Regions from separate parts of the Afipia carboxydohydrogena genome, predicted to be linked through region 2. Evidence: predicted binding sites of a transcription regulator. Region 2 holds the regulator's gene; the other holds the start of a gene.

Region 1 (15,746 bases), 830 kb from region 2:
GATCCTTACCTGTTCACGGTCTCGAACTGGGCCAAGAGCGACGGCGTCGATCTCGCGGAGTTTCCGAAGGTTGCGGCGCATCGCGAGCGGATGAAACAGCGTCCGGCGGTGCAGAAGGCGCTGGATGAGGAGAAGGCCTGAGACCGGCAGCCCGTCGCCTGCCAAATTGTCGCAGTCATCTTTCGACCGGAAAACTTGCTTCCCGGCATCGGCGCATGCTTAGGACGCGCTTTGTTGTTCAGGGCTGGGGAGCCATTTTCATGCGTACGATATTATTGGTTGGGATGGGATTGCTGGTCGCGGGCTGCAACCAGACGACACAGGGGCCGGGTCCGGTGGCATCCGCCTCCGGGACCGCCGCGACCGGATCGGAAGCGTTGCCGCCGATCTACGAACCGCTGGTCGATATGCACCGCGTCAATCCGGAGAAGTATCGCCGCGATCTCGCCGAATGCCGCCAGCAGGCCGCGCCGCAGGAAGCCGCCGCCCGGAAGGCGCGCGATCAGCAGACGGCGGGCACCGCGCTGGCGGTGGCGGGCGCCGCCGCGTCCTTCATCCCGGTCTCGACATTCCGTCAGGCGCACACGCTCGCGAACGCAACCAGCGCGGCCCAGTCGGCCGGCGGCACCATCGCCGAAGGCGGGGCGATCACAGCCGAGCAGGCCACCGCGGACTACGCGCTGGTGGTCAACACCTGCCTCACGCACAAGCGATACCGCCTGCTGCGCGGCTAAATTCGCGAAAGCTAAATAAAAACGGACGCCGCGAGGCGTCCGTTTTTATTTTCAGGAATGTCTTGCGTTTCAGCCCGCCGCCATCTCGCGGCGGATTTCGGCGCGCAGCTCGTCGATCAGCTTGAGGCCTTTCTTGGTCTCGACGTGCCAGAACGACCAGCCGTTGCAGGCTTCCGAACCCTGCGCCACCGCGCCCATGCGATGGATCGAGCCGACCTTGTCGCCGAGCATAATGGCGCCGTCGGCGCGCACCAGAGCGGCATGCTTCTTCTTCGAATCCACGAGTTTCGCGCCGGGCGAGATCATGCCGCGCTCGATCAGTTCGGAGAAGGCCACGCGCGGGGCATCGCGCGCGGTCAGGAACGGAGCAAGCGTCGCTTCCGGGAGCGGCTCGACGGCGGCGATGCGCTTTTCGGCGGCGGCGGCGTAGGTCTTGTCGCGCTCGAAGCCGATGTAGCTGCGGCCAAGGCGTTTCGCGACCGCGCCGGTGGTGCCGGTGCCGTTGAACGGATCGATCACGAGATCGCCGGGCTTCGATGACGACAGCAGCACGCGCGCCAGCAAGCCTTCCGGCTTCTGCGTTGGATGGACTTTCTTGCCGTCCTTGCCCTTGAGGCGTTCATCGCCGGTGCACAGCGGGATCAGCCAGTCGGAACGCGCCTGCACGTCCTCGTTGGCGGCCTTCAGCGCATCGTAGTTGAAGGTGTATTTGGTCGATTCATCGCGCGCGGCCCAGATCATGGTTTCGTGCGCGTTGGTGAAGCGGCGGCCGCGGAAGTTCGGCATCGGATTGGTCTTGCGCCACACGATGTCGTTGAGCACCCAGAATCCGAGATCCTGCATGATCGCGCCGACGCGGAAGATGTTGTGATAGGAGCCGATCACCCAGATCGTCGCGGTCGGCTTCATGATGCGGCGGCAGGCCAGCAGCCATGCGCGCGTGAAATCGTCATAGGCGGCGAACGACGAGAACTTGTCCCAGTCGTTATTCACCGCATCGACATGCGACTCGTCCGGGCGCTTCAATTCGCCCTTGAGCTGCAAATTGTACGGGGGGTCGGCGAACACCAGATCGACGGAGTTCGCGGGCAGTTTCGTCATCTCCGCGACGCAATCGCCGATGACGATGCGCGAGGATGGCGAGGTTTCAAAATTAGTGCGGGGCGCCTTTGCAGACGCCCCGCGACGCGACACAACCATGACTCAAAACCTGACTCAGGCGACGCAGTCGGCGACGCGGGACCAACAAATCCGACTTGTCATCACCATGAATGTCCAAGGTAAAAATCGACTTAACCGCGATGCTTTTTCGGTGCATCGAAAATTTATTCGATCGTCGCGCGATCGGAATCGATTCCATCGTGTGCCGCGCGCGGAGCAGAATGAATGACGCGCGGCGTCGCGGATGGCCATGGCTGAACGCCGCATGCCGGTCGGTCAGTGCACGACAGGGTGCTTTCGATCGACTAGGCAAAAATTGCCGGGGGCGCTAAAATCCCCACCCGAGCGCGGTTGTTGTTGCATCATGCATCAAACGATTCCCGCCATCGGCCGTTATGAGATGCGTGGCCTTAAGGAGAGATGCGATGCGTTATGACGACTTCCGCCGCAGCGACGACATTGACGACCGGCGCGACGACAGTGGCGGCGGTTTCGGCGGCGGAGGCGGGGGCTTCGGCTTTCCGATGGGCGGCGGCGGCCGCCTCGGCATCGGCACGGTGGTGGTGCTCGGCCTGATCGGCTGGGCCGTCGGCATCGACCCGCGCATCCTGATCGGCGGCGCGGAAATCCTCACTGGCGGCGGCGGGCAGGCCCCGAGCTATCAGAGCGACCGGCCGTCCTCGCAGGCCAAGCGTGGTGCACCGACCGACGAGATGGGCAGCATGATTGCCGGCGTGCTCGGCGAGATCGACGACCGCTGGGACGAGATCTTCTCGGCCAGTGGCCGAACCTACAAGGGTCCGCGCATCGTCCTGTTCCGCAACGCCACAAATGGCGGCCGCTGCGGCATGGCGCAATCGGCGATGGGGCCGTTCTATTGCCCGCCCGACCGGCAGATTTTCCTCGACACCGGCTTCTTCCGCGAGATCGAGACCAAGTTCGGCGGGTGTCAGGGCAGCGCCTGCAAGTTCACCGCCGCCTACATCATCGCGCACGAGGCGGGCCATCACATCCAGAACCTGCTCGGCATTCTCGACAAGGCCCACGCGATGCAACAGCAGGCGGGCAGCAAGGCGGAGGCCAACGCGATCCAGGTCAAGGTCGAGTTGCAGGCGGACTGCCTCTCCGGCGTCTGGGTCAATCGCGAGGAGAAGAAGCGGCCGGGCTTCATCGAGTCGGGCGACATCGACGGCGCGCTGCGCACGGCGGCGGCGATCGGCGACGATACGCTGCAACGGAAGATGCAGGGCCGCGTGGTGCCGGATTCGTTCACGCATGGCTCGGCCGAACAGCGCAAGCGCTGGTTCATGACCGGCTACCAGCAGGGCAGCGTGGCGGCGTGCAACACCTTCGGCGCGGGGAACTTGTAAGTGTCATTCCGGAGCGCGAGCATTCGCGAGCGAATCCGGAATCTCACGCCTCATATCGGGATTCCGGATCGGTCCGCGTCGCGAACCGTCCGGAATGACGGATAAAACATCATGACCTCCCTCGATTCATCCAAACCCTTCATCGCGCTGAACATCGCGGTGCTGACGATCTCGGATTCGCGTTCGCTCGCCGACGACAAGTCGGGCGCGACTCTGGCCGACCGCATCACGGCGGCGGGGCATCGTCTCGCCGCGCGCGAGATCGTCACCGATGACGTCGAAAAGATTCAGGCACAGTTGAAGCGCTGGATCGCCGACGATGGCGTCGATGTGGTGGTGACGACGGGCGGCACCGGCTTCACCGGGCGCGACGTGACGCCGGAAGCGGTCGAGCCGCTGTTGGACAAGCGGATGGATGGATTCTCCATCGCCTTCCACATGCTCAGCCATGCCAAGATCGGCACGTCCACGATCCAGAGCCGTGCGACCGCCGGGGTGGCGGGTACGACATTTATCTTCTCGCTGCCGGGATCGCCGGGCGCCTGCCGCGACGGCTGGGACGGCATCCTCGCGCATCAGCTCGATTATCGCACGCAGCCGTGCAACTTTGTGGAGATCATGCCGCGTCTCGACGAGCACTTAAAACGCGGCAAGGCGCAGGCGAAGTAACTCAAGCCGGCACGAATATCCGCGTGCGCAGGATCGCGCGGCCGGAGCGGCCGAGTTTCGACAGCAACTTCGATTCCGCGTGGCGCGCGCCATGCGCGTAACCGCCGAGCCGGTCGTAATGATCGCGCGCGATCAAAAGTCCCTGATTGGAGGACGGCCCCGCGACCGCGCGGGCGATCTGCCGCAGGCCATGTGTGACACCGCCTTCGGCATAGGGCGAACGCGCGTAGCGGAAGACAGCGGCGCGGCGGTGGCCGCTGACGCCGACGCTTTCGATGAACTGCGCGGTCTCGTCGATCCAGCCGGATTCGAGCACCGCGCCGGCATGCAGGAACATCAGCCAGGAGCCTCGCGCGAGCTTGACGCCCGCCGCGATGGCGTCGGCGCGCGAGCCCTCGAACTTCAGAAAGCGGCAGCCCGCGACATCGGCGACGCGCGCGATGTCGCCAGCGCCTCCGCGATCGACCAGCACGACGTCGCGCACCATGCCCGCCGCCGAGCCCGGCACCAGCGCCGAGAGCGTGGCGACCGTCTCGGATTCATTGCCCTGTGTCGGAATCACGATGCTGATCATCGGGGCGCGGCTCCACCGTCAAAAGGAACGGCGATGCCTTAGCACTCCATGCGCGGACAAAGAACCCTGCATCATGCAGGGCACATACGCCATGACGCATGAAAACGGGACGAAGCGATATATCGCTCCGTCCCGTCCGAAAGAGGTGCCTAAAAACTCACCAGCGATAGCCGGGCCCGCCATAGCCGCGATGATAGATCGGGCCGTCATAGCGATTATAGGCCGAACCGAATTCGACCGATGGGCCTTCGATGTAACCATACTCGCCGTCATCGCCGCGCGGGTTGCGCACGCACGAACCGCCCACGCCTTGCGACGACGCCCGGCAGGCGCGGAAACTGTAATACTCGCAGGAACGATAGGTGTTGGGGCTGTCGTTGTCGGTCAGGCAGACCGTGCCGGCCTTCGCGGGCGTCACGCTTGTCGAGGTGAAACCCGCCGCCAGACCGATTGCCGCCGCCGCCAGAAGATATGCCTTCATCGAATCCTCCTCATGAAATGTTCCGCCGGACCGTCAACGCCGGGCAGCGGTGCGAGGTCCGCTGGGGATGTCATAAAAATGTTCTTGTTTTGTTCTGAAGGACGATTATCCTTGAAGCATGAGCAGGGCCATTCAATCCGCGCAGACATCGCCGCCTTCCGCCGCTCCGGCGGCGGGTCTCTCCGATTTCGACCAGATCGGCGTCGCCATCGACGCCGCGCGCCGCCGCGGCCGGGGCGCTCAGACCAACGCCAGCGGACGATATGAGCGCGAAGCCCGCGCCGCCTTCGACGATGGCTGGCAGAGCCTCGACGAACTGCCGCCATTCAAGACCAGCGTCGGGATCGACACCGCCCGCAAGGTGATCTCGCGTAACGACTCCCCCGACATCGGCTTCGATCGTTCGATCAATCCCTATCGCGGCTGCGAGCACGGCTGCGTGTATTGCTTCGCGCGGCCGACCCACGCCTATCTCGGCCTGTCACCGGGGCTCGATTTCGAGAGCAAACTGTTCATGAAGCCGGATGCCCCGGCACTTCTCGAAAAGGAACTGACGGTCTCGGGCTATGAGCCGCGCACCATGGCGATCGGCACCAACACTGATCCGTATCAGCCGATCGAGCGCGAGCACAAGATCATGCGCGGGATTCTCGAGGTGCTGGAGAAGACCGGCCATCCGGTCGGCATCGTCACCAAATCGGCGCTGGTCGTGCGCGATATAGATATCCTTTCGCGGATGGCGGAAAGGAATCTCGCCAAGGTAGCGATCTCGGTGACCTCGCTCGATCCGAAACTCGCGCGCAGCATGGAGCCACGCGCCTCGACGCCGCCCAAACGGCTGGAGGCGCTGCGGCAACTCTCGGCGGCGGGCATTCCGACCGTGGTGATGACCGCGCCGCTCATTCCGGCACTCAACGATTCGGAGATGGAGCGCATTCTCGATGCCGCCGCCCATGCCGGCGTGAAGGAGGCGAACTACACGCTGCTGCGGCTGCCGCTCGAGGTGCGCGACCTGTTCCGCGAATGGCTGATCGCGAATTACCCGGACCGTTACCGCCACGTCTTCACGCTGATCCGCGACATGCGCGGCGGCAAGGATTACGACTCGCAATGGGGCACGCGGATGAAGGGCACCGGCCCGATGGCGTGGATGATCGGCCGCCGCTTCGAGATCGCGTGCGAACGGCTGGGGCTGAACCGCAAGCGGGTGAAGCTCTCCACCTCGCATTTCGTGCAGCCGGAAAAAAGCGGTGAACAGTTGGATTTGTTTTGAATTGAAGGCCCGTGCTGAATAGCGGGCACATCTGCCAGGTTCCGGCTTGCCGTACCCGGCGGTTCGTTTCAGTGTCCGGTCATGAGTCGGATCAAATCCTCCGCAACCACGAAAGTCCCCGCGAAACCTGCGAAGGCCAAGACCAAGGCTAACGCCGCGATGCGTCCGAGTTTCGAGCGCGAACATGCGCTGATGAAGCAGGGCGTCTGGCCGGTGGCGGGATGCGACGAAGTGGGGCGCGGGCCGCTCGCGGGGCCGGTGGTCGCCGCCGCCGTGATTCTCGATCCCGATCGAATCCCCAAAGGCATCGACGATTCCAAGCGCCTCACCATGGAGGCGCGCGAGGCGCTGTTCGATGAAATCTGCGCCACTGCATTGGTGTCGGTCGCCGCCGCGCCGCCGTGGCGGATCGACCGTGACAACATCCTGCGCGCCTCGCTGTGGGCGCTGGCGCGCGCGGTGCGGGGTTTGCCGCAAGCGCCGCGCCATGTGTTCGTGGACGGCCGCGACAGGATCGATGTGCCATGCGGCTGCGAGCCTGTGATCGGCGGCGACGGTCTGCTGCTGTCGATCGGCGCGGCCTCGATCGTGGCGAAGGTGACGCGCGACCGCCTGATGTGCAGGTTGGCGCAAGCGCATCCCGAATACGGTTTCGATTCGCATATGGGCTACGGCGTGCCCCGGCATCTCGAAGCCTTGCGGCAGCATGGCCCGACGCCGCACCACCGGCGGCATTTCGCGCCCGTGGCTGCGGCCCATGCCAGGCTGAACGGCGTGGCAGTTCCGGCCGATCTGTCCCTGCCTGAAGTGACGGAAACCGTGATCGCGGCGGAGGAGGCGGCCGTTCAGGTTGCCTGATCCGGCGCGGGCCTTTATCAAGAGCTGAACGGTCTTTTTGCCCTCCCGCCCCGGTTCGTCCGCGCGATGCGCTTCACCTCCCTGATCGTCGAACTCGTCCGCGCCAAGCCGCGCTGGATTCTCTGGAGCGCCGTGCTCGCGCTGGCGCTGCTGTGGCTGTTGGTGCCGGCGGCGCTCTATCTCAGCCCGCCCGGCGACGCGCCGACCGTGCTGGCGTTCGGCCGCGAGTATCAGGTCGGCACCGCGCTCGGGCCGCCGCTGTCGTTCTGGCTCGCCGACATCGCGTTCCGTGCCGTCGGCGGTTACGCCTTCGGCGTGTATCTGCTGGCGCAGATCTGCTTCGCGGTGATGATGGGCGCGGTGTTCATGCTCGCGCGCGCGCTGGTCGGCGCGCAGCAGGGCGTGCTTGCGGCGCTGCTGACGCTGGCCATCGCGGCCTTCAGTTTTCCGGGACTGGAATTCGGCCCCGACGTGCTGGCGCGGCCGCTCTGGGCGCTGACGCTTCTGCATGCATGGCGGGTGATCGGCGAGCGGCAGCGCGGCGCGTGGTTCGCGCTGTCGATCGAGATCGGGCTGTTGTTCCTCACCACAGCGATGGCGCCGGTGCTGCTGGCTCTGCTCGCGATCTTCGCGCTGGCGACCTCGCGCGGGCGCGCGGCGTTGCGCTCGATCGATCCGTTATATGGCGCGCTGGTGATCGCGGTCATCGCGTTGCCCTATATGATCTGGCTGGCGCGCAACGGCGCGGCATTGCCTCGCCCCGCGCTCCTTTCGCTCGAGGCCTATGCGTGGCAGTCGGGCGGGCTGTTCGGCGCGCTCATGTTGTCGGCGCTCGGCGTCGTGGCGCTCGTTGCGGCGAACGCGCGCATCTTCGATCGCAAAAGCGAGGACGCACCCGCGATCTTCCGCCCGCCGGTCGATCCGCTGGCGCGGCTATTCGTGGTGTTCTTCGGAGCCTTGCCGCCGTTGTTGTTCACGCTGGCGTCGCCAGTCTTCGGGTTCGATCATGTCGCCGGGGGCGAGGGCGTCGCGCTGATGCTGATCGGCCTTCTCGCCGTCATCCTGGGAGGTGACCTGATTTACCTGCGCCGCCAGCAGGTGCTGCGCACGATCTGGCTGCTGGCGCTGGCCGCGCCCGTGATCGTGGTCCTGACGACGGTGTTCGTGCAGCCATGGACCGACGCCACGGAGGCGCAGACCTCGCTGCCCGCGCGCGCGATGGGAAAATTCTTCGCCGACAATTACAGGCTGCGGACCAACCGTCCGCTGCCAGCCGTCGCCGGCGATCCGCAGATCGCATCGCTGATCGGTCTCGGCGCGCCGACGCGGCCGCAGGTGCTGTTCTCGAATCTTGGCAAGACGCCGTGGGTGGACGCAGCCACCATCAACACCGGCGGCGGTCTTGTCGTCTGGCGCGCGCACGATACGGTCGGCGCGCCGCCGGAGGCGATTGCGAAAATGTTTCCCGGTCTTGCCGCCGAAGTGCCGCGCACCTTCGATCGCCTGATCGAGGGGCGGCTGGAGCCGTTGCGGATCGGCTGGGGCGTGGTGCGTCCGGTCGCTCCGAAATAGAACTTTTTCATTCGCGGGCGAAGCAACCCGGATGGGGTAGGTCCAGCCGGATTGCTTCGCCGCACGCATCCGCAACAGTGCAGCCGCGCGCTGCGCCGTTGCGGATGAACTTCAGAAGCCCGCGACGCCGCCGTTGCTGCGCGGATCGCTGCCGCCTTCGAGCACGCCGTTGGCGAAGCGCGCGATGCCGCCGGCATGGCCGACGATCTCGTCGAAGTCCTCGACCATCTCGACCTCGTGTCCCAGCGCCTCGAGCTTGCGGCGGGTTTCTGCCGGAAAGCGTCCCTCCAGCTTCAGGCTGTCGGTGTCGTCGCCCCATGTGCGCCCCAAGAGCCAGCGCGGCGCGGTGATCGCGGCCTGCATGGTCTGATTGTAGACGGCGTAGCGCGTGAACACGGCGGCCTGCGTCTGCGGCTGGCCGTCGCCGCCCATCGTGCCGTAGACCATGACGCGCCCGTCGTTCAGCCGCGCGAGCGCGGGATTGAGCGTGTGGAACGGTTTCTTGTTCGGCGCCAGCGCGTTGATGTGTTTGGAGTCGAGCGAGAACGAGCAGCCGCGATTCTGCCAGTTGAGGCCGGTCTCCGACAGCACGAGGCCGCTGCCGTATTCGTGATAGATGCTCTGGATGAAGGAGACCGCGCGGCCTTCGCCGTCGATCACGCCCATCCACACGGTGTCGGCGGGGCCCTTGCCCTGACCCCACGGCAGCGCCTTCTCCATGCTGATGGCGGCGCGCAGCTTGTCCAGATGTTCGGGCGCGAGGAACGATTGCGGATCGTCGCGCATGAAAGCGGGATCGGTGATGTGGCTGTCGCGGATCAGGAAGGCCTGCTTGGTCGCCTCCACCACGCAGTGGATGTATTCCGCGCTGTCCGGGCCGAAGCGGTTGATGTCGAGGCGATCGAGCAGGCCGAGGATGATGAGCGAGACGAGGCCCTGCGTCGGCGGCGTCATGTTGTAGATCTTGCCGAGGCTGTGCGCGAGTTCGAGCGGCTTGCAAACCGTCGCGCGATATCTCGCGAGGTCGTCGGCCGACACCGGACTGCCGAGCGCTTTCAGCTCCTTTGCGATGCTGGCGGCAAGGCGGCCGCGATAGAAACTGTCGAGGCCGTCATCGGCCAGCGCCTTCAGCGTTTTGCCAAGCTGCGGGAGCCGCAGCCGCTCGCCGGGCTGGGGCACCTCGCCGCCCACGAGGAAAGTTTCCGCGAAGCCGGGCAGCGATTTCAGTTCGCCGAGCTTCTTGGCGGTGGTGACGGTCTGCGAGCGCGTCACTGGAATGCCGTCGTGAGCATAAAAAATCGCGTTTTCCAGCAACCGTCCGAGCGGCAGGCGGCCGCCCCATTCCCTGCTGATGTCGAGCGCGGCCTGCCAGCCGCCGATGGTGCCCGCGACCGTGTTGGCGGCGTCCGGTCCACGCGATGGAATCTTCGCGCAGCCTTTCGCGGTGTAATAGTCGATGGAAATGCCGCCTGCCGCCGCGCCGCAGGCCTCGATGGCGACCACGGGCTGGCCGGGGCACGAAATCGTCCAGAAGCCGTCGCCGCCGATGCTGTTCATGTGAGGATAGACCACCGCGATGGTGGAGGCTGCCGCGACCATGGCTTCGATGGCGTTGCCGCCCGAGCGCAGAATATCGACCGCGGCCTGCGCGGCCAGTGCGTGAGGAGCCACGGCCATGCCGCGGGTGGAGCGAACAGTCTGGAGCATCTTTCAACCTGATCCTTTTAGCGTGAAGAGGCCGGGGCAGGTGAGCGCCCCGGCCGATTGTCGTCAAGCAGTGGCGAGCGCGGCCGCCTGCGCATTACGTGCAAGATGGGTGGCCCGCATCCGTTTCAGCACGAAGATCGCAAGCAGGGCCGTCGTGATATCCATCGTGATCGCGACGCCGAACACAACATGCCACGAAAGCGTCGCCTGATAGAGCAGGGCCGCGATCGGGCCGCCGAGCACGGAGCCCACGCCCTGCGCCATGTAAAGGAAGCCGTAATTGGTGGTGGCATCCCTGGTACCGAAGGTATCCGTCAGCGTCGACGGGAACAGCGAGAAGATCTCGCCCCAGCCGAAGAACACCACGCCCGAGAGCAAAACGAAAGCCAGCGGGTTGTGCGCATAGGCGAGCCAGATGGTCATCGCGATACCTTCAAGACCGAAGGCGATCGCCATGGTGTTTTCGCGGCCGATCCGGTCCGACACCCAGCCGAAGAAGGGGCGGGTGACGCCGTTGGTGATGCGATCGACGGTGAGCGCAAGCGGCAACGCGGCGAGGCCGAAGACGAGGGCATCCTTGACGCCGAAATCCTTGGCGAACGCGCCCATCTGCGAAATCACCATCAGGCCCGAGGTGGACATCATGGTCATCATCACGAACAGAAGCCAGAAGATCGGATTGCGCAGCATTTCCCGCGGGGCGTAGTTGCGGGTGCTCTGCATCAGTCCGCGTTCCTCGGCGTCCGGTGCGGTGAAGGCAATGGATTTCTCGGGGCGGCGCATGAAGATCGCCGCGAGAATGCCCACGATGCCGAAGACGATGCCGAAGGTCACAAGCGTGCTCGACAGACCGTTGCTCTTGAGGCTCGTGGAGATCGGCAAGGTGGTCAGGATCGCGCCGAAGCCGTAGCCCGCCGCGACAAGGCCGGTGGCGAGACCACGCTTGTCAGGAAACCACTGCACCATCATGCCGACGACGCCGATATAGATGATGCCGGTGCCGAGGCCGCCGAACAGACCATAGGTCATATAGAGACCCGTCAGCGTCGTGACATTCGCGGCCAGCACCCAGCTCAGGCCGGTGAGAATTGCGCCGACCGACAGCAGCAGACGGGGACCGAAGCGGTCGATGAGGTATCCCTGCGCCGGCGAGAAAAAGGTCTGTAGAACGATCAACAGTGAGAAAGTGACCTGGATTTCAGCGAGCGAAACCCGCAGCTTTTCCGTCAACGGTCCGGTGAACAGCGCCCAGACATATTGCGGGCTGGAGATCGCCATCATCGCGATCATGCCGAGTAGCAATTGAAACCATCTCGAAGGGGATGGCGCCGATGAGGCCTGCGTATTCGTCGTCGTCATTTTTACCGCTCCCTTTGTTGTGAATAGGTCGTTTCCGCCGGTGCCTTGCTTGTTGTTATGTTTCTGGTATGTCAGAGACATACGATTATGGCAGAAAGGAAACAACAAACAAGAGCCCCTTTGGCTGGGCACTGGATCGCCCGCCCGGCGTCCACAGGGCTTCAAGCAGGAAGCAGGCCAGCGTGGGCGTGGGGCGTATTGAACGTTGGTCGGAGAAGCCCTAAGCGTGCATTCCGGCAGGTGGCTGAAAGCGCCGGCTGCGATTCCCGCGGGGGCGGGATATGATTCGTCCGGCGGGATTTGCGGCCGCAATGTCCCGGCGATCTTTTCTTCAGCCGCAATGAGCGCGCGCACTTATGATGCAGCCCATGAATCGCCCCAGCAGTCTTCCCGACGTTTCCGACAACGACGACGAGCCGCAGTCGCGTATCGCCTATCGCCTGATCGAGGCGATGATCGTCACGCACGAACTGCCGCCCGGTTCACGCATTTCCGAGGCGTCGCTGAGCGCCAAGCTCGGCATCGGCCGCACGCCGATCCGCGAGGCGCTCCAGCGTCTGTCGTTCGAGGGCACGGTGAAGATCGTGCCGCGCTCCGGGGCGTTCGTGTCGGAGATCGATCTCGTCGATCAGCTCGCGATGATCGAGGTCCGCAAGGGTATCGAGAACGTGCTGGCGGGCCGCGCGGCGCGGTTCGCGGGCGAGGTCGAGCGCAAGCGGTTTCGCGAACTGGCCTTGATGTTCGAGAAGTCCGCCGCAAGGAATGACGGTCATATTTTTGTCGAGGCCGACCGCGAATTCAATTCGCTGATCGTGGCGACCGCGCGCAATAAATATGCAGCCCAGGCGATCACCCCGATCGAGGCGCAGACGCGGCGGTTCTGGTACGTGCATTTCAAGCAGTTCGGCGATTTGCAGCGCGTCTGCACGCTGCATGCCTTCGTGGCGCGCCGGATCGCGGAGAATGATGAAGCGCGCGCGCGCGAAGGCTCCGACAAGATCGTGGACTACGCCGAGGAGTACACCCGCAAGACCTTGATGTTCTTCGGGATGGGGTAGACGGCCCCCGGTCCCGTTGCAGCCGCGACATGCGCGGGGCAAGGGAAAAGTGAGTTTTCCGATTGTGGCGGGAACCAAACCGGATAAGGTTCGGGCGGATTTTGATTGCGCCCGAAATCAAATCCGCCACCCGATCCACGCTTGCCCCAAATCGATCATGCTTCTGGCCCTCGGCCAGGGGTCGATTGATCCGGAAATCGTCCAACAATGATCATGCGGAAAATTTGGCGGGAGGTATTTCGGCCCGTCAGGAGGATGCTTGCGGCGGAGGCCGACCTCGCGGTGTCGCGGGCTGTCGGGACATCCAACACGCAGGCACTGCGCGATTTGCAGGCAGATGAGCGATTCAATCGTCAGGCGCTGCACGATATTGCGTCGATCCTGTTCGGGGGCCCGGGGGTATCGGAGCATGCGGGGCAGGACGCCGTGGGATTGGTCATTCCCACTTGCGACCGGCCGCAAAGTCTCAGGCGGGCGCTGGCCTCGGTGGCGGCGCAGAGCCGCCGGCCGGACAAAGTGATTGTGGTCAATGACGGTCAGGAGCGGATCGAGAATATCGTCCTTGAATTTTCCGGACGTCTTGCGATTTCCGTTCTCCACACCGGACATCCCTACAGCGGTCCGTCCGCCGCCCGGAATCTCGCGCTCGATATGCTCGATACGCCGCTGGTGGCGTTTCTGGACGACGACAATCTGATGTGGCCGCGATGGGTAGAACGGGCGGCTGCATTTCTGGAATCCGATCCGAAGATCGACATTATCTACGGTGTGCAGCTTCGCGACGCTGAATTCTCGAGGACCACGAAGAACTGGTTTCTCGTACCCTTCGATTTCGAGGAATTGAAGAAGGGCAATTACATCGATCTCAATCAGCTCATGCACCGTAAGAGCGTCACCCGATTCGATCCGCTTTTGAAGCGCCTGGTCGATTGGGACTATGTCCTGCGGCTTATTGATTCCCGGCCGGACAGGATCGTTCCGGTCGATGCCATTTCGTCTCTCTATCTGGCTTCGGGTTTCGACCGGATCTCCGTCGCTCTCTGGCCGCCGGATAATGGCCGCAGCATCGCTGAGCGGGAAGGCGCGGCTGGCGCTGCGCTTCCGGCCGGTGCTCGCGTTTGCAGTTGTTGCAATTTCACCGGAAATTTTCTCCCCGGTCCCGACGGCCGTCCGAACGCGGGCTGTCCGCAATGCGGGTCGCTCGAAAGGCATCGCTTCCTTCAACTCATGGGACCCTTGCTGCGCAGCAGATGGGTTCCTGAAACGCGGCCGTTCGAACGCGCCGCTTTGGTCGAGGTGGCCCCGTCCTCTGCAACCCTTCCGTTTCGCCGCCTGTTCGGAAACTCAAAAACGGTCGATGCCGATCCGCAGGCGGATGGCCGCGTGGTCGATATCGTCGCGTCGCTGACCGAGCTGCCTTTTCCCGGCGAATACGCGGATGTTCTGCTTGCGCTGCATGTGCTCGAACACATTCCGGACGACAGGAAGGCGATGGCCGAGATCGCGCGGGTTCTGGCGCCGACGGGAGTCGCGGTTTTGCAGGTCCCCTTGTCGGATCGCGATGCGACCGATGAAGCTGTTCTGGATACGCCCGAGGAGCGGGTCGCCCGTTACGGGCAGGCGGATCACGTGCGTCTCTATGGAAAGGATTTCCTTGCGAGGCTGAACGAAGCCGGTCTGACCTGTGCCGCTGTAAGCCCCCGCGATTCCATGTCTTCCGTAAGCATAGAGAGTTACGGTCTTCTTCCGGATCAGGCGCTTGTCTTCGCGGTGCGCCTCGATGCCCCGCGCGCCAGGGAATGCCTCGAGTATTTCGTCTCCTCGCTCACGCGGCAGACATGGACCGGCCAGCCGGGCAAGGCATGAGGCTATCGGTTCTGGCGGCTCGCCCCGGAGCCTAAAGCGAAGGCGCGCGGCGGCGCATGACGTGGGCAACGCCGAGGCAGATCAGCGCCACCGCGACCGGCGGAAACACCACGGCATTGACGATGGTCCAGCCGAAATCGGCCAGCAATTGCCCCGAGGCGAACGAGCCGATCGCCATCATCCCGAACACCAGAAAGTCGTTGAACGCCTGCACCTTGTTGCGTTCCTCGGGCCGGTGAGTCTGCACCACCAGCGCGGATGCGCCGATGAAGCCGAAATTCCACCCCATCCCGAGCACGATCAGCATCACCCAGAAATGCATCGGCGTGATGCCCGACATGCCGATGGCGGCCGCTGTCGCTTCAAGCGCGAGTCCGATCGCCACGATCACCGGCGCGCCAAACCGCGCGATCAGGGAGCCTGTGAAGAAGCTCGGCCCGTACATCGCCACGATGTGCCACTGAATGCCGAAATTGGAATCGCTGATCGGCAATCCGCACAAGCGCATCGCCAGCGGGGCGGAGGTCATCACCAGATTCATCATGGTATAGGCCACGGTGCCGCACAAAGCAGCGGCGATGAAATCGCGCTGGCCGATGATCGCGGTGAGCGGACGGCCGCGATGAAGATCGGTTTTGGCGGGGCGCGGCGCATGCACGGTGGACAAAACCGCCATCGCCACCAGTGCGACGGCAGCCTGGATGACGAAACTCGCCGCGAACAGATGCGGCGCCCAGAAGTCCATCGTCCATTGCACGAGCTGCGGGCCGAGCACGCCCGCGAAGATGCCGCCCGCGAGCACCCATGAGATCGCCTTCGGGCGGAAGGCTTCGCTCGCCCCGTCGGCGGCCGCGAAGCGATAGGAAAGCGCCACGGAGGCGTAAAGACCGCCGCAGAAAGTGGCGATGCAGAACAGCGGAAATGATTTCAGAATGATGGCGATCGCCGCCAGCGCGCCGCAGATCGCACCGAAACCCGCCCCGATCAGGAAGGCGATGCGGCGGCCATAGGTGCGCGACACCCATCCGGTCGGCAGCGTGCCCACCGCCATGCCGACCACGTAG
Region 2 (15,746 bases):
TCAGAAGATTCGTGGTGCCCCGGCTCGACATGAAACCGCCGCCACCGCCGCCGCCGATGCCAAGGCCGCCGCCTTCCGAGCGCTGCAACAGCACGACGCCGATCAGCGCGGCGACAATGATGAGATGGATGACGATGACGACGGTCTGCATAGTGTCTTTCCGGCACAAACAATCGCGCCCGGCGAGCCGGATACGCCAATGTCTGAGGGGTTGAGGTTGGCGCGTCTGTACACGATCGGAGCGGCGAACGCCACCCCGCCGCGCCCTGCTCTATCTGGGAACTGCCGCCGCGATCGCAAGGAAATCGGCCGCTTTCAGGCTCGCTCCCCCGATCAGGCCTCCATTGACGTCGGCCAAAGCGAGAATTTCGGCGGCGTTGCCGGGCTTCAGAGACCCGCCATAAAGCACCCGCACGCCTGCGCCGTCCGCCTTGAACCTCTCCGTCAGATTCTTGCGGATAAAGGTATGGATTTGCTCGATATCTTCCGATGTCGGGGTCAGTCCGGTTCCGATCGCCCAGACCGGCTCGTAGGCCACCACCAGATTGGCCGAGGTAGCCCCGTCCGGAATGGAGCCTGCCAACTGGCCGCCCACAACGTCCATGGCCCGTCCGGCGTCGCGCTCGGCGCGGGTTTCGCCGACGCAGACAATGGCGACGAGCCCCGCGCGCCAGGCCGCCTCCGCCTTCGCCCGCACCACGGCATCGCTTTCACCGTGGTCCGCCCGGCGCTCCGAATGCCCCACGATGACGTAGGTGGCACCGGCATCCTTCAGCATTTCGGCGGCAATATCGCCGGTATGGGCACCCGACGCCTCGGCGTGGCAGTCCTGTCCCCCGATGGCGAGTTGCGATCCTTTGGCGCGGGCGGCGAACCCCGCCACCAGCGTAGCGGGCGGGCAGATCAGCAGATCCGCGTTCCCCTTGCCGGCGGCTCCCGAACCCAGGATCGCATCCAGCTCCGCCACAGACCCTTGCAGGCCGTTCATTTTCCAGTTTCCCGCAATCAGCGGTCGGATCGTCCCCGGCATTCCTCGCCCATCCCCTTCATTGTTGTTCCTTTTCGCTAGCAGAGGGCCTGCCCCCGCGCCACCCGCCGCCGCGCCTTATCCAGCACTCCCCGGCCCGGCTGCTGGCCCGCGCCGGTTGCCCCCGCCGGAGCGGCGTTTTATACGAGACGGAACAATGCGGTGAGGGCCTTCGGCCCGGTCTGTTCCGCTTCCTCCTACAAATGTGGTGTCATGCTCCGAGGGATACGAAACGTCACGTCGAACCGGGTCGGCAAGGCGATCATGAGCGTGCTGTTCGGCATCCTCATCGTCAGCTTCGCCGTCTGGGGCATCGCCGACATCTTCAAGGGCTCGACGCAGACGACGCTCGCAACGGTCGGCAGCACCGATATTCCGCTGGAGCAATTCCGCTCGGCCTATACCGACAAGCTGCAACAGATCAGCCGCCAGATCCGCCGGCCGCTCACGCCCATCCAGGGCCGTGCCTTCGGCATCGACCGCCAGTTGCTGCAACAGACCATCGCCGAGGCGGCGCTCGACGAGGAAGCCCGCCGCATGGGCCTTCGGATGTCGGATGCCGAGATCGTGCACACCATCTCGACCGATCCGACCTTCGCCGGGCCGAACGGCAAGTTCGACCCCGCCCGCTTCGCCATGGCGATGCGCGATTACAGCTACACCGAGCAGCGCTATATCGCGGAGCAGCGCCGCCTCACCCTGCGGCGTGAGTTGATCGGGAGCATCGTCGCGGGCGCCGAGCCCTCCAAAGCCCAGATCGAGGCGATCAGCCGTTTCCAGGACGAACAGCGCACCGTCGACTATGCCAAGCTCGGCCCCGATCAGGCCGGCACCATCGAGACGCCACCGCAGGACGCGCTCAACACCTATTTCGAAGCCCACAAGGCTCAGTTCCGCGCGCCGGAATACCGCAAGGTGGTCTATCTCACGCTCTCGCCCGACGAACTCGCCAAGAAGGTCGTGGTGTCCGATGACGATGCGCGCAAAATTTACGACAGCCGCCGCGGCGACTACGTGAAGCCGGATCGTCGCGAGGTGCAGCAGATCGCCTTCCAGAGCGAGGACGCCGCCAAGGCTGCGCGCGCCAAGATCGCGGGCGGCATGTCGTTCGATGATCTCGCCAAGGAGATGAAGCTGACATCCGGCGACACAAACCTCGGCCTCGTCAGCGAGAAGAGCCTCGGCGATCCCATCATCGCCAGGGCCGCGTTCGCGCTGCCGCTCAACGAAGTCAGCGAGCCGGTGAAGGGCGCGCTTGCCACCGTGCTGCTCAAGGTCACGAAGATCGAGCCCGGCTCGACGGAGGCCTTCGAGAAAGTCGCGCCCGCCATCAAGAAGGAAATCGCCGAGCAGCGCGTGCGCGCCGACTTCGACAAGATGCGCAACGCCGTCGAGGACGAGCGCAGCGGCGGCGCCAGCATCGCGGAAGCCGCGCAAAAGAACGGCCTCGAAGCGACAACGGTCGATGTCGATCGCTCCGGCCGCACGCCGGACGGCAAGGAAGCGCCCCTGCCGAAAGGCGTCGATCTCATCACGGCGGCGTTCGGCAGCGATGTCGGCGTCGATAACGATCCCCTCACCTTCCCCGGCGGCGAAGTCTGGTTCGACGTGCTCGGCGTCACCCCCTCGCGCGATCGCACGCTCGATGAGGTCAAGGATCAGGTCACCGCGCGCTGGCGCGACGAGCAGGTCGCCACGCGCCTGCGCGCCAAGGCCAAGGAGCTTGTCGAGAAGATCAACAAGGGTGGCGTGTTCGCGACCGAAGTGAAGGCCGCCGGACTGACCGCGCAGACCTCTGCCCCGTTCAAGCGCGAGGACAAGGTCAACGGTCTGCCGGATATCGTCGTCGATACGGCCTTCCGGACAGCGAAGGGCAGCGCAGCGATGGCGGAGAACACGCCCGCCAGCAGCGGCGTGGTCGTGTTGCAGGTCGCCAATGTCACCACACCGGCAATCGATCTCAATTCGGACGAATCCAAAAAGATGAAGGAAGGTCTCGCGCAGAACCTCAGCGACGAGCAGATCGGGCAATACATCACCCATCTGGAAACCACCCTCGGCGTGAAGGTGAACGAGAACGCATTCGCGATCGCGACCGGCGCGACCGGCAACCAGTGACCGGCCTCGCCATGCGCGATTTCAAATCGATCCTCGCCAAACTCGCGGACGGCAAAGCGCTCGCGCGCGAGGAAGCCGTGGCTGCATTCGACTACCTGATGTCCGGCGAGGCCACGCCATCGCAGATCGCCGGCGCGCTGATGGCGATGCGGGTGCGCGGCGAAACCGTGGACGAGATCACGGGTGCCGTGTCGGCCATGCGCGCCAGGATGCTGCGCGTGACCGCCCCCGCAGACGCGGTGGACGTGGTCGGCACCGGCGGCGACGGCGCGGGATCGGTCAATGTCTCGACCTGCGCGGCATTCATCGTCGCGGGCGCGGGCGTACCCGTCGCCAAGCACGGCAACCGCGCGATGTCGTCGAAATCCGGCGCGGCCGATGTGCTGGCCGCGCTCGGCGTCAATATTGACCTCTCGCCCGAACAGGTCGGCGCCTGCATCGCCAAGGCGGGCATCGGATTCATGTTCGCGCCCGCGCATCACCCCGCGATCCGCCATGTCGGCCCGACCCGGGTGGAACTCGGCACCCGCACGATCTTCAATTTGCTGGGTCCGCTCGCCAATCCGGCGGACGTGACGCGGCAGATGATCGGCGTGTTCGCCAGGCATTGGGTCGAGCCTGTGGCGCAGGTTCTGAAGAATCTCGGCGCGACCTCCGCCTGGGTGGTGCACGGCTCGGACGGGCTCGACGAGATCACCCTCACCGGCCCGACTTACGTGGCCGAACTGGCCGATGGCGCGATCCGTTCATTTGAAGTCTCACCTGAAGACGGCGGTCTTTCCATCGTGAAAAACGCCGACCTCCAGGGTGGCGACGCCACCGCCAACGCGGCGGCGCTCGACGCCGTGCTCAAGGGCGCGCAGAACCATTATCGCGATGTCGCCCTGCTCAACGCCGGTGCGGCGCTTGTCGTCGCGGGCAAGGCGAAACACCTCAAGGAAGGTGTTGCGCTCGGCATCAAGTCGCTCGACAGTGGGGCCGCGTCCCAAAAACTCGCGCAACTCGTCGCCGTGTCCCGTGCTTGAGGTGGATCAACCCTTGTCCGACATCCTGCAAAAGATCGAACGCTACAAGCGCGAGGAAATCGCAGCCGCCAAGGCCGCGCGCCCGCAGGCCGAGATCGAGGCGGCGGCACGGCGCGCCGCGCCCGCGCGGGGTTTCGCCAAGGCAATCGAAAATACGATCGCGCGCGGAAATTACGCGCTGATCGCCGAGATCAAGAAAGCCTCGCCGTCCAAGGGACTGATCCGCGCCGATTTCGATCCGCCCGCGCTCGCGCGCGCCTACGAGGCAGGCGGCGCGACCTGCCTGTCGGTGCTCACCGACACGCCATCTTTCCAGGGTCATCTCGATTTCATGGTCGCCGCGCGCGAGGCGGTTTCCCTGCCGGTGCTGCGCAAGGACTTCATGTACGACACCTATCAGGTGATGGAAGCGCGCGCGCACGGCGCGGACTGCATCCTCATCATCATGGCGGCGCTCGACGATGCCACCGCGCGCGACATCGAAACTGCGGCCTTCGATGTCGGCATGGACGTGCTGCTCGAAGTTCACAATCAGGATGAACTCGAACGCGCGTTGAAGCTGCGCTCGAAGCTCCTCGGCATCAACAATCGCAATCTGCGCACTTTCGAGACGACGCTCGCCACCAGCGAGGCGCTTGCCGCCATGGCGCCGAAGGATCGCATCATGGTCGGCGAGAGCGGCATCTTCACGCCCGCCGATATCGCCCGCCTCGCCCGCGTCGGCATCTCGACCTTCCTCGTCGGCGAAAGCCTGATGCGGCAGGCCGACGTCACCTCGGCGACCCGCACCCTGCTCGCGAAGGCTTCATGAGACCATGACCAAGCTCACCCATATCGACGCCAAGGGCGAAGCACATATGGTCGATGTGTCCGCGAAGGACGCGACCGAGCGCGTGGCGGTGGCGGAAGGTTTTGTGGTGATGAGCGTGGAAACGCTCAAGCTCATCGTCGAGGGCAACGCCAGGAAGGGCGACGTGCTCGGCACCGCGCGCGTCGCCGGAATCATGGCGGCCAAACGCACCTCCGACCTCATTCCGCTGTGTCATCCGCTGGCGCTGTCCAAAGTCACGCTCGACATCGTACCCGACGACAAGCTGCCCGGCTGCCGCGTCGAGGCGAGCGTCAAGGTGAAAGGCCCGACCGGCGTGGAGATGGAAGCGCTGACCGCTGTATCGGTCGCCTGCCTCACTGTGTACGACATGATCAAGGCGGTCGAGCGCGGCGTTCATATCGAAGGCATCCGCCTTCTCGAAAAAAGCGGCGGCAAGTCCGGCGTTTACAAACATCAGAAATAACACGGACGCTTCATCATGGCGCTGATGCCCGTCGCCGACGCACTGAACTCCATCCTCGATGGCATACAGCCTCTGCCTGCGGAGAACGTCGCGCTCGACGATGCGCTTCATCGCACGCTGGCCCGCGATGTCGCCGCCCGCCGCACCCAGCCGCCCGCGCCGATGTCGGCGATGGACGGCTACGCGGTGCGCACCCAGGATGCGCTTGCGGGCGCGCGCCTCACAGTGACCGGCGAGAGCGCCGCCGGGCGTCCATGCAATCTCTCGGTCGGCCAAGGCGAAGCGATCCGGATTTTCACCGGCGGCGTGGTGCCAAATGGAGCCGACACCATCGCCATTCAGGAGGACGTCGTCCGCGAGGGCAATGTCATCACCCTGTCGGAAGCCGTGCCCGTGCCGCGCCATGTCCGCAAGGCGGGCCTCGATTTCCATGAAGGCGATATACTGCTCAAGCGCGGCACCCGGCTGTCCGATCGCGACTTGTCGCTCGCCGCATCGATGAACCACCCGACGCTGCCGGTGCATCGCAAGCCGAAGATCGCGATCGTCGCCACCGGCGACGAACTGGTGATGCCGGGCATGGAGCCGAATCCGGGGCAGATCATCTACTCCAACGCCTATGCGATTAACGCGCTGGTCCGTAACAGCGGCGCTGAAACAATCAATCTTGGCATCGCGCGTGATACGCTGGACGACACCCGCGCCGCCATCCGCCGCGCCGAGGCGCTGGGCGCCGACATTATCATCACCACCGGCGGCGCGTCGGTCGGGGAGCACGATCTCGTCAAGCCATCGTTCGAGGCCGAAGGCATCGACATCAAATTCTGGAAGATCGCGCTGCGCCCCGGCAAGCCGATGATGCACGGCCGCAAGGGAGCGATGAGCGTGATCGGCCTGCCCGGCAATCCGTCATCGTCCTACGTGTGCTCGTTCGTGTTCGTGGTGCCGCTGATCCGCGCCCTGTTGGGTCGCGCGCATGTCGCCCATTGCGTCGAAACCGCCATCCTCGGCCACGACCTGCCCGCCAATGATCATCGTCAGGAATACATGCGGGCGCGGATCGAGATCAACGGCAACGGCGTCGCCGTCGCGACAACCGTCGATCATCAGGACAGTTCGCTGCTGAACAATCTGTCGGCCGCTGACGTTCTGCTGATCCGGCCGCCGCTGGCGCCTCCCGCACCGGCGGGCGCGCGCTGCGACATCATCCGGCTGCCCAGCTGAAAAGCGGAGAGCGTCTACGCCCGCCCGACGATCTGCATATTGGTGAGATCGGGAACAGGCGGACGGCGAGCGGCGCTTTCAATTTCCGCCAGCAATATATCGACATCGGATGGCAATGGCTGCCAGCCGCAGGGACACTCCTGTGCATGATGCGTAGCGGAAGACTGCCGATAGATCGCCCCGAGCGCGGAGGCCATCATCCGCATCACCGTCATCGGCGGCAGCGCCGAACTGTCGAGCGTCCGGCAAAACGTCGTCATCATGTGGCGATCGATCTCGGCCTGCATCGGTTCGGACCCGTCGTAATCTGCCATCGGCATCCCTCCTCCTGCTCGTCGCATCACGCGAAGACGTAGGCGGTTGCCACGAAGCGCTCAACCGAACATTCCCTTCTGGAATTAGAAGATATCGAAGCCATCGCATGGGCGGCATCGCGCGGCCAAATGACAGGCACCCTGGGCGCCTCCCAAGGGCGTGCCGTTTGCCCTGCACCGGAGGGTATTCAGCGCCACTTCCGGTCCATTCCGGTATGATTTCCTAAAAACAGTACTTTCAGATTCATAAGATTTTAACTATTGCAGAACATGTATGGAACATATAGTGTATGTTCATGATTTGTTTCGAGTGAGTCTGGCACCTGTCGTGAACAAACAGGCTGCCGGGAAAACGGGCAATGACCCGCCTGGACATGAATATCCGCTGGACGATGAGATCGAGGGCTGCGCCGGATGCTGACACGCAAACAATATGAACTGCTGCGCTTCATCAACGAGCGGCTGAAGGAAAGCGGCGTGCCGCCCTCCTTCGACGAGATGAAAGATGCCCTCGACCTGCGGTCGAAGTCCGGCATCCATCGGCTTATCACGGCACTGGAAGAGCGCGGCTTCATCCGCAGGCTCGCCAATCGCGCCCGCGCCATCGAGGTCATCAAGTTGCCCGAGCCTGCCGCCAGTAGCGGCGCCCGGCGCGGTTTCACTCCCAGCGTGATCGAAGGCAATCTCGGCAAGGTGCGCAGCACCGTTCCCGGCAGTTTCGACGAAAGCGGAGAGCAGCCTGTCGCGGTCCCCGTGATGGGCCGTATCGCCGCCGGTACCCCGATCGAGGCGTTGCAGACCCGCAGCCATACCATCAGCGTGCCGCCCGACATGCTCGGCTCGGGCGAGCATTACGCGCTCGAAGTGCGCGGCGATTCGATGATGGAAGCTGGCATCCTCGACGGCGACATGGCGCTGATCCAGCGCAACGAGAATGCCGACACCGGCGACATCGTCGTGGCGCTGATCGACGAGGAGGAAGCGACCCTTAAGCGTTTCCGCCGCCGTGGCGCTTCCATCGCGCTGGAGCCCGCCAACGCCGCCTATGAGGTCCGCATCCTGCCGCCAAACCGCGTCCGGATTCAGGGCAAGCTGATCGGGCTTTACCGGAAATACTGAGGCGGCGGCCGTTTAATCGGCTACCTCCTGCTCGCCCTCCGGCGGCGTCGCGTCGACCGGTTGCGGGGACGTACGATGCCCGAGGGTTTTGTTGCTTTGCGAGCCGCGTGACGCCTCAGGAATGGCTGGCGACCACGGCCGGTCCACCTCGACGGACTGGCTTGTGACGAGGCTGTAGCCCCGCGCCGTTCTCTTTAATGCAACGCCGCCCAGCCCACGCAGATCGTCGCGATGGAAGACCCGGGCGGCGCAATCGGCGGGTGCCGGATACGGCGTGACGACGACTTTCGCCTGCGCGCAATCGTCCGCCAGCGCCTCGGGCTGCCTCGTCAGCGCGACGAGATCGCCCTCCTTCCCCTCGGCCACGCAGCCAGCCTCGTCGCACGAGACGCCTTGCGCGATGCTCGGATCGGTGACCATGCGCCCATCCGCATCCGCCGCCAGCCACTCGCGCCAGACGAAGGCGTTCTTCGCCGTATGCATGATTCGCAACCGGCCATCCTTGCCGCGCACCGCGACGCTCAAAGCGTCGCGCGCGATCAGGATGTCAGGCTCGGTCACGACAGCTGCCCATGCCACGCCGCAACCGATCAGCGCCGCTCCCATCCAGCGCAACGGCGAGCGCAACAGGCCGAGAATGACGATCCCGCAACTCATCACGATCAGCGGCCCGATACCGAAGGCATGAACACGGCCGAACGCGCCGGGCAACGCCGCCACCCATTGCGACACCGCGATCATCCAGTCGATGCCGACCTCCATCAACCGCCAAAACAGGCTGTCGAAGCCGAACGGAATGGCCATGATCCCGAGCAAACCCGCAGGCATCACCAACGCGGACACCACCGGCATCGCGACCAGATTGGCGATGACGCCGTAGGGCGCGATGCGGTGGAAATGAAACGCGGCGTATGGCGTGGTCGCAAGGCCCGCGACGAACGACGCCAGCGCCAGCACGAGAAGCTCACGTCCACCCCAGGCCGCGAAGCGGCCGAGACGTGTGTCATCACTCGCGACAAACCATTGCGGCATTCCGATCTGCGCCAGCACGACGAGACCGAAGGTGGCGGCGAACGACATCTGAAAGCTGGGATGAACCAGAGATTCCGGCGCGATCAGCAGCACCAGCATGGCCGCGAGCGCCAGCGTACGGAACGTGATCGCACGCCGGTCCGCCATCACCGCGACCAGCACCAGAGCCGTCATATAGAACGAGCGTTGCGTCGCGACCTCCGCGCCGGACAGCAGCAGATAGAACAGCGCGGCGATCAGCGCCGCCAATGCGGCCCATTTCTTGATCGCATAACGCGCGCTCAACGCCGGGTTCAACGCCAACAGCGCGCGGATCGCGAAGAACACCACGCCCGCGACCACAGCCATGTGATAGCCGGAGATCGACAGCACATGGCCGAGGCCCGAAACGAACAACGCATCGTTGTTTGAAGAGGAAATCGCATCACGGCGACCGGTGAGGAGTGCAGTCGCGATCGCGCGCTGGTCGCCACTCAGGACCGTGCGGATGCGCGCATCCACCGCATCCCTCAGTTCCTGCATCCATGCCGCGTAACGCAAGCGCCAGCCGCGCTGTTCTGGCGCATCCTGCACCTTGATCGCACCGAGCGCGAAGCCGGACGCGCCGATGCCTTGAAAATACATGTCGCGTGCAAAGTCGTAGCCGCCGGGACGAAGCGGCCGCAGCGGCGGCAACAGCCGCGCCTTCAGCGTCACATAGCTGCCCACCGCGGGCGCGGTACCCTTGCGCACCGACAGCCTCACCCGCTGCAAGTGCGGCGCGCGATGCGCCTCCATCTTCGTCACCCGCAGCACAAAACGGTCGGTACGCTCGCGTTCCTCATGCGTCTCGACGAAGCCTTCCAGCGCCGCCGAACCAACCGGCGTCAGCAGCACCGTGTGCGAGACCCAGGCGGTCTTCAGCGTCGCGGTGGCAAAACCGGCGAGCAACGCCGCAAACAGCGCGATATAGGGAAATACAGGCCTTCGCCGCACGGCCAGCGCCAACAGGCACGCCAGTCCCGCGACCGGCACCACCACCACCGCGACCGGCTCGCGCGCCGCCGTGAAATAGAGTGCAATCCCTACCCCGAACGCGACCGGAATCCACGGCAGCAACCGACCCGGGCCGGTCTCGGCGCGGATCCATCTGAGATTCAATTCGGTGAGGAATTGCCACCAGCCGGAGCCGGAAATGGCAGACGCTGCCCTCTCGCGCGGTGGCCATGCGATGGCCCTCCCCGCGCGCGGCCGCTCCTGTTTGAGTCCCCCGTCCGCCATTGCGCCGCCCGTGTCGGCTGTCCCGCCGCCATGCTAGCGGAGACGGTCAGGCTCTGAACACGGGAACGGATGGGGAATCCGCAATTGATGCGCACGCTTCATCCGAGCAGGCCGAAAACCTTGGACCTCTCCCGTGTGAAGGGAACGCTCTACCGGCTTGCGAAAGTTACCCCGCCGCCTTGGCGTAGCTGTCGCGCAGGCCGACGGTGCGGTTGAACACAAGCTTGTCGGGCGTGGAGTCGCGATCGCGCACGAAATAGCCCTGCCGCTCGAACTGCACAGCGCCCTCTCCAGCATCGGACCTGAACGCAGGCTCGACCTTGCAGTCCACCAGAATCTCCAGCGAGTTCGGATTGAGCTGCGCGGCGAAATTGCCTGCCTCCGGCTGCGGTGTCGCGAACAGGTTGTCATAGAGCCGCACTTCCGCCGGCACCGCATGCGCGGCGCTGACCCAGTGAATCGTCGCCTTCACCTTGCGTCCGTCCGGTGCGTTGCCGCCGCGCGTGGCCGGATCGTAGGTACAGCGCAATTCGACCACCTCGCCCGCCGCGTTCTTGATGACCTCGCGGCAGGTGATGAAATAGGCGTAGCGCAGCCGCACCTCGCGGCCCGGCGCGAGACGGAAGAACTTTTTCGGCGGCTCCTCCATGAAGTCGTCCTGCTCGATGTAGAGTTCGCGGCCGAACGGAATCTTCCGCGTGCCCTGTGTCTCGTCCTCGGGGTGATTGACCGCCTCGAGCTCATCGGCCTGACCTTCGGGATAATTCTCGATCACCACTTTCAGCGGACGCAGCACGGCCATGCGGCGCAACGCGGTCCTGTTCAGCGTCTCGCGGATCGCGAAGTCGAACATGCCGATATCAACGGTCGAGTTCGCCTTGGCGACGCCGATGCGCTTGACGAAATCGCGCAGCGCCTCCGGAGGCACGCCGCGCCGCTGCAACCCGGCCAGCGTCGGCATGCGCGGATCGTCCCAGCCGGAAACGTGACCCTCGCGCACAAGCTCCGTCAGCACGCGCTTGGACAACAGCGTGTAGGTCATGTTGAGACGCGCGAATTCATACTGGCGCGGATGCGACGGCACCGGCAAATTGTCGAGGAACCAGTCGTAGAGCGGGCGGTGATCCTCGAATTCCAGCGTGCAGATCGAATGCGTGATGTGCTCGATGGAATCCGACTGTCCGTGCGCGAAGTCGTAGCTCGGATAGATGTTCCACGCGGTGCCGGTGCGCGGATGGTGCGCATGCAGGATGCGGTAGAGCACCGGGTCGCGCAGGTTGATGTTGCCCGATCCCATGTCGATCTTCGCGCGCAGCACGCGCGTGCCGTTCGCGAATTCGCCCGCGCGCATCCGCGCGAACAGATCGAGGTTCTCCTCCACCGAACGGTCCCGGAACGGGCTGTTCTGCCCGGCCTCGGTCAGGGTGCCGCGCGTCAGGCGAATCTCGTCCGGCGACTGGTCATCGACATACGCTTTCCCGGCGCGGATCAGATCCTGCGCCCAGGCGTAAAGCTGCTCGAAATAATCGGAGGCAAAATGCAGATGTTCGCCCCAATCGAACCCGAGCCAGCGCACGTCACGCTGGATGGCGTCGATGAACTCCTGCTCTTCCTTGGCCGGATTGGTGTCGTCGAAGCGCAGATGGCAGCGCCCGCCGAACTCCTCGGCGATGCCGAAATTCAGGCAGATCGACTTGGCATGGCCGAGGTGCAGGTAGCCGTTGGGTTCCGGCGGAAAGCGCGTCACCACGCCCTTGTGCTTTCCCGAGGCCAGGTCCGCCGCCACAATCTCGCGGATGAAGTCGCGGCCTGCATCCGGCGTCGATTCGTCAGTCATTTGCACCCTTTCAAGTTACGCCTTATCTGCCAAATCCGCGCCGCCGCGCCAAGGGGCGCAGATCCGTTCTGGCGGCCCGTAAAAAACGAACTTTTGACCCTCCGGCGGCATTTCAGCCGGGATGCCGGGACAGTGCCCCGGCAGTATGATAAAGGCCCGCCAATTCCTCCCCCATGGACCGATCGAACCATCCGAAATGACCAAACCCGTCGTCACCCGCTTCGCCCCCTCTCCGACCGGCTTTCTCCATATCGGCGGCGGACGCACCGCTCTGTTCAACTGGCTCTATGCCCGCAAGCTCGGCGGCAAGATGCTGCTGCGGATCGAGGACACCGACCGCGAGCGCTCCACGCAGGCGGCGATCGACGCGATCCTCGACGGGCTGAAATGGCTGGGTATCGATTGGGACGGCGAGACGATCTACCAGTTCAGCCGCGCCGGGCAGCACCGCGAGGTCGCCGAACACCTTCTGGCCGAGGGCAAGGCCTATCGCTGCTACGCGACGCCCGAGGAACTGACCCAGATGCGCGAGGCAGCGCGCGCCGAAGGCCGCGCCGTGCGCTACGATGGCCGCTGGCGCGACCGCGACCCGGCGGAGGCTCCTTCCGGAGCCAAGCCGGTGATCCGCCTCAAGGCTCCCCAGACCGGGGAAACCGCGATCGAGGATCAGGTCCAGGGCCGCGTGGTCTGGCAGAACGAGAATCTCGACGATCTCGTGCTGCTGCGTTCCGACGGCACCCCCACCTACATGCTCGCGGTGGTGGTGGACGACCATGACATGGGCGTGACACACGTCATTCGCGGCGACGATCACCTCATCAATGCTGCGCGCCAGAAGCATATCTACGATGCGCTGGGATGGGATGTCCCGGTGATGGCTCACATTCCACTAATCCACGGGCCGGACGGCTCGAAACTCTCCAAGCGACACGGCGCGCTCGGCGTCGAAGCCTATCGCGCTATGGGATACCTCCCGGCGGCCTTGCGGAATTATCTGGTGCGGCTCGGCTGGAGTCATGGCGATCAGGAAATATTTTCCACGCAGGAAATGATCGAGGCATTCGATCTTGGTTCGATCGGCCGCTCCGCCGCACGCTTCGATTTCGCCAAACTCGAAAATCTGAACGGCCATTACATCCGCTCCGCAGACGATGCAGAACTTGTGAAAAGTTTCGAGGATGTCCTGCACTTCATCCCACAAGGCCCCACGTTGCAGGCCAAACTCAATGACACCACGCGCGCACAACTGTTGCAGGCGATGCCCGGATTGAAGGAGCGCGCCAAAACGCTGCTCGAGCTGGTCGAGAGCGCCAACTACATCTTCGCCGAACGGCCACTCGCGATGGACACGAAGGCGTCTGCATTGTTGACGCCGCAAACTCGCGCACTCATCGGCGAACTTCGCCGTCACCTCGCCGAGGTGACGGAATGGAACAAGGCAACGACAGAAGCGGCGATGCGTGATTACGCCGAGAAAAACAACCTGAAACTCGGAGTAGTCGCCCAGCCGCTGCGCGTGGCCCTGACCGGCAAAACGACATCCCCCGGTATTTTTGACGTCCTGGCCGTTCTAGGACGTGAAATATCCTTGGCAAGATTGCAGGATCAGAGCCAGTAACCCCTACCAAGGCTTAAGACCGCCGTCTTGCAGCGCACATAGCAATACGGTACCCCTTCTGCCGAAGATTTTGGGCGATCGGCCGACTTTGAGATTGTCCGCCGTTCGCAATCCGTACCAAGAGACATCGGGGGATCCACGATGGATGTGAAGTCCAACACAAAACAAGCCACCCTTACCGTAGGCGACAAGAGCGTGAACTTGCCTGTCTACAGCGGCACGGTGGGCCCGGATGTCGTCGACATCAGCAAGCTCTACGCCCAGACCGGTATGTTCACCTACGATCCGGGCTTTACCTCCACGGCAAGCTGCCAGTCGAAAATCACTTACATCGATGGCGACGCAGGCATCCTTCAGTACCGTGGCTATCCGATCGAACAACTCGCCGAACAGGGCGACTTCCTCGAAACCTGTTACCTGCTGCTGTACGGCGAGCTGCCGACCAAGGCGCAGAAGGACGATTTCGATAAGCGCGTCACGCACCACACCATGGTGCACGAGCAGATGGCGCGTTTCTTCCAGGCGTTCCGCCGCGACGCGCATCCGATGGCCGTGATGGTGGCCTCTGTAGGCGCGCTGGCCGCATTCTATCACGACTCGACCGACATCAACGATCCGCAGCAGCGCATGATCGCTTCCATGCGGATGATCGCCAAAATTCCGACGCTCGCGGCGATGGCCTACAAATATTCGATCGGCCAGCCGTTCGTTTACCCGCAGAACCGGCTGCACTTCGCCGAGAACTTCCTGCACATGTGCTTCGCGGTGCCGTGCGAGGAATACAAGGTCAACCCCGTTCTCGCCGATGCGCTGGACAAGATCTTCATCCTCCATGCCGACCACGAGCAGAACGCCTCGACCTCGACGGTGCGCATCGCGGGATCTTCCGGCGCCAATCCGTTCGCCTGCATCGCGGCGGGCATTGCCTGCCTGTGGGGACCTGCGCATGGCGGCGCCAATGAAGCGGCCCTCGCGATGCTCGGCGAAATCGGAACCGTCGACAAGATTCCGGAATTCATCGCCAAGGTGAAGGACAAGAACAGCAATGTCCGCCTGATGGGCTTCGGGCATCGCGTCTACAAGAACTACGATCCGCGCGCCAAGCTGATGCAGCAGGCCGCGCACAAGGTTCTGAAGGAAACCGGCCACGGCAACGATCCGTTGCTGCATGTCGCCATGGAGTTGGAAAAGATCGCGCTGAGCGATCCGTACTTCATCGACCGCAAGCTGTATCCGAACGTCGATTTCTATTCGGGCATCACGCTGAAGGCGATGGGTTTCCCGACCTCGATGTTCACCGTGCTGTTCGCGGTCGCCCGCACCGTTGGCTGGATCAGCCAGTGGAGCGAGATGATCGAGGACCCCGAGCAGAAGATCGGCCGTCCGCGCCAGTTGTTCAACGGTTCGGTCAAGCGCGATTACGTACCGCTCGATCAGCGCAAATAATCTTGCGTCTTTCTGGACTATTCAACGGCCGGAGCATTCGCTCCGGCCGTTTCGTTTTGCGGATTCAATGATACGGTCTAGGCCACGCGCACCGAGCCCATGAACTTGTTGACTTCCTGTCTGAGCCTGTTGCTGTCATGGGACAATGTTTGAGCCGCCGACAACAACTGCGAGGATGCAACTCCCGTCTCCTCCGCACCGCGCTGAAGGTTGCCGACATTCGATGACACCTGCTGTGCTCCCTGCGCCGCATGCTGGACATTGCGGGCGACCTCCTGTGTGGTTGCGCCCTGCTCCTCGATGGCCGATGCAATCGCTGACGAGATTTCCGAAAGCCTCTCAATGGAGTTGCTGATTTCATTGATCGCCGCGACAGATTCCTGCGTAGCGCCCTGAATGTCTCCGATCTGCCGGCCGATCTCGCCTGTCGC

The links. Region 2 encodes LexA, which represses DNA repair genes until DNA is damaged. Its sites were predicted from a motif close to TGTTCNNNNTGTGTTCNG; they were not measured.
Region 1: AFIC_RS11880 (PA0069 family radical SAM protein) is a predicted target of LexA. The motif match lies at 5,069-5,086, and genes of this name have one in related genera.

The regions. Positions count from the first base shown of each region.
Region 1 covers NZ_CP113162.1:2,448,395-2,464,140, reverse strand. Annotated here, with positions in the region: gene AFIC_RS11915 (glutathione S-transferase family protein) at 1-141, shown strand, start outside; gene AFIC_RS11910 (hypothetical protein) at 261-734, shown strand; gene AFIC_RS11905 (site-specific DNA-methyltransferase) at 804-1,934, opposite strand; gene ypfJ (KPN_02809 family neutral zinc metallopeptidase) at 2,321-3,265, shown strand; gene moaB (molybdenum cofactor biosynthesis protein B) at 3,377-3,934, shown strand; gene AFIC_RS11890 (glycosyltransferase family protein) at 3,936-4,508, opposite strand; gene AFIC_RS11885 (DUF3551 domain-containing protein) at 4,666-4,989, opposite strand; gene AFIC_RS11880 (PA0069 family radical SAM protein) at 5,108-6,262, shown strand; gene AFIC_RS11875 (ribonuclease HII) at 6,344-7,120, shown strand; gene AFIC_RS11870 (glycosyltransferase family 39 protein) at 7,187-8,692, shown strand; gene AFIC_RS11865 (gamma-glutamyltransferase family protein) at 8,804-10,399, opposite strand; gene oxlT (oxalate/formate MFS antiporter) at 10,463-11,758, opposite strand; gene AFIC_RS11855 (GntR family transcriptional regulator) at 12,127-12,816, shown strand; gene AFIC_RS11850 (glycosyltransferase) at 13,072-14,682, shown strand; gene AFIC_RS11845 (MFS transporter) at 14,714-15,746, opposite strand, start outside.
Region 2 covers NZ_CP113162.1:1,617,713-1,633,458, reverse strand. Annotated here, with positions in the region: gene secG (preprotein translocase subunit SecG) at 1-151, opposite strand, end outside; gene tpiA (triose-phosphate isomerase) at 272-1,030, opposite strand; gene AFIC_RS08050 (peptidylprolyl isomerase) at 1,241-3,145, shown strand; gene trpD (anthranilate phosphoribosyltransferase) at 3,157-4,170, shown strand; gene trpC (indole-3-glycerol phosphate synthase TrpC) at 4,184-4,981, shown strand; gene moaC (cyclic pyranopterin monophosphate synthase MoaC) at 4,986-5,465, shown strand; gene AFIC_RS08030 (molybdopterin molybdotransferase MoeA) at 5,481-6,689, shown strand; gene AFIC_RS08025 (hypothetical protein) at 6,704-7,003, opposite strand; gene lexA (transcriptional repressor LexA) at 7,418-8,122, shown strand; gene AFIC_RS08015 (ComEC/Rec2 family competence protein) at 8,135-10,414, opposite strand; gene AFIC_RS08010 (glutamine--tRNA ligase/YqeY domain fusion protein) at 10,581-12,251, opposite strand; gene gltX (glutamate--tRNA ligase) at 12,448-13,869, shown strand; gene gltA (citrate synthase) at 14,011-15,315, shown strand; gene AFIC_RS07995 (methyl-accepting chemotaxis protein) at 15,393-15,746, opposite strand, start outside.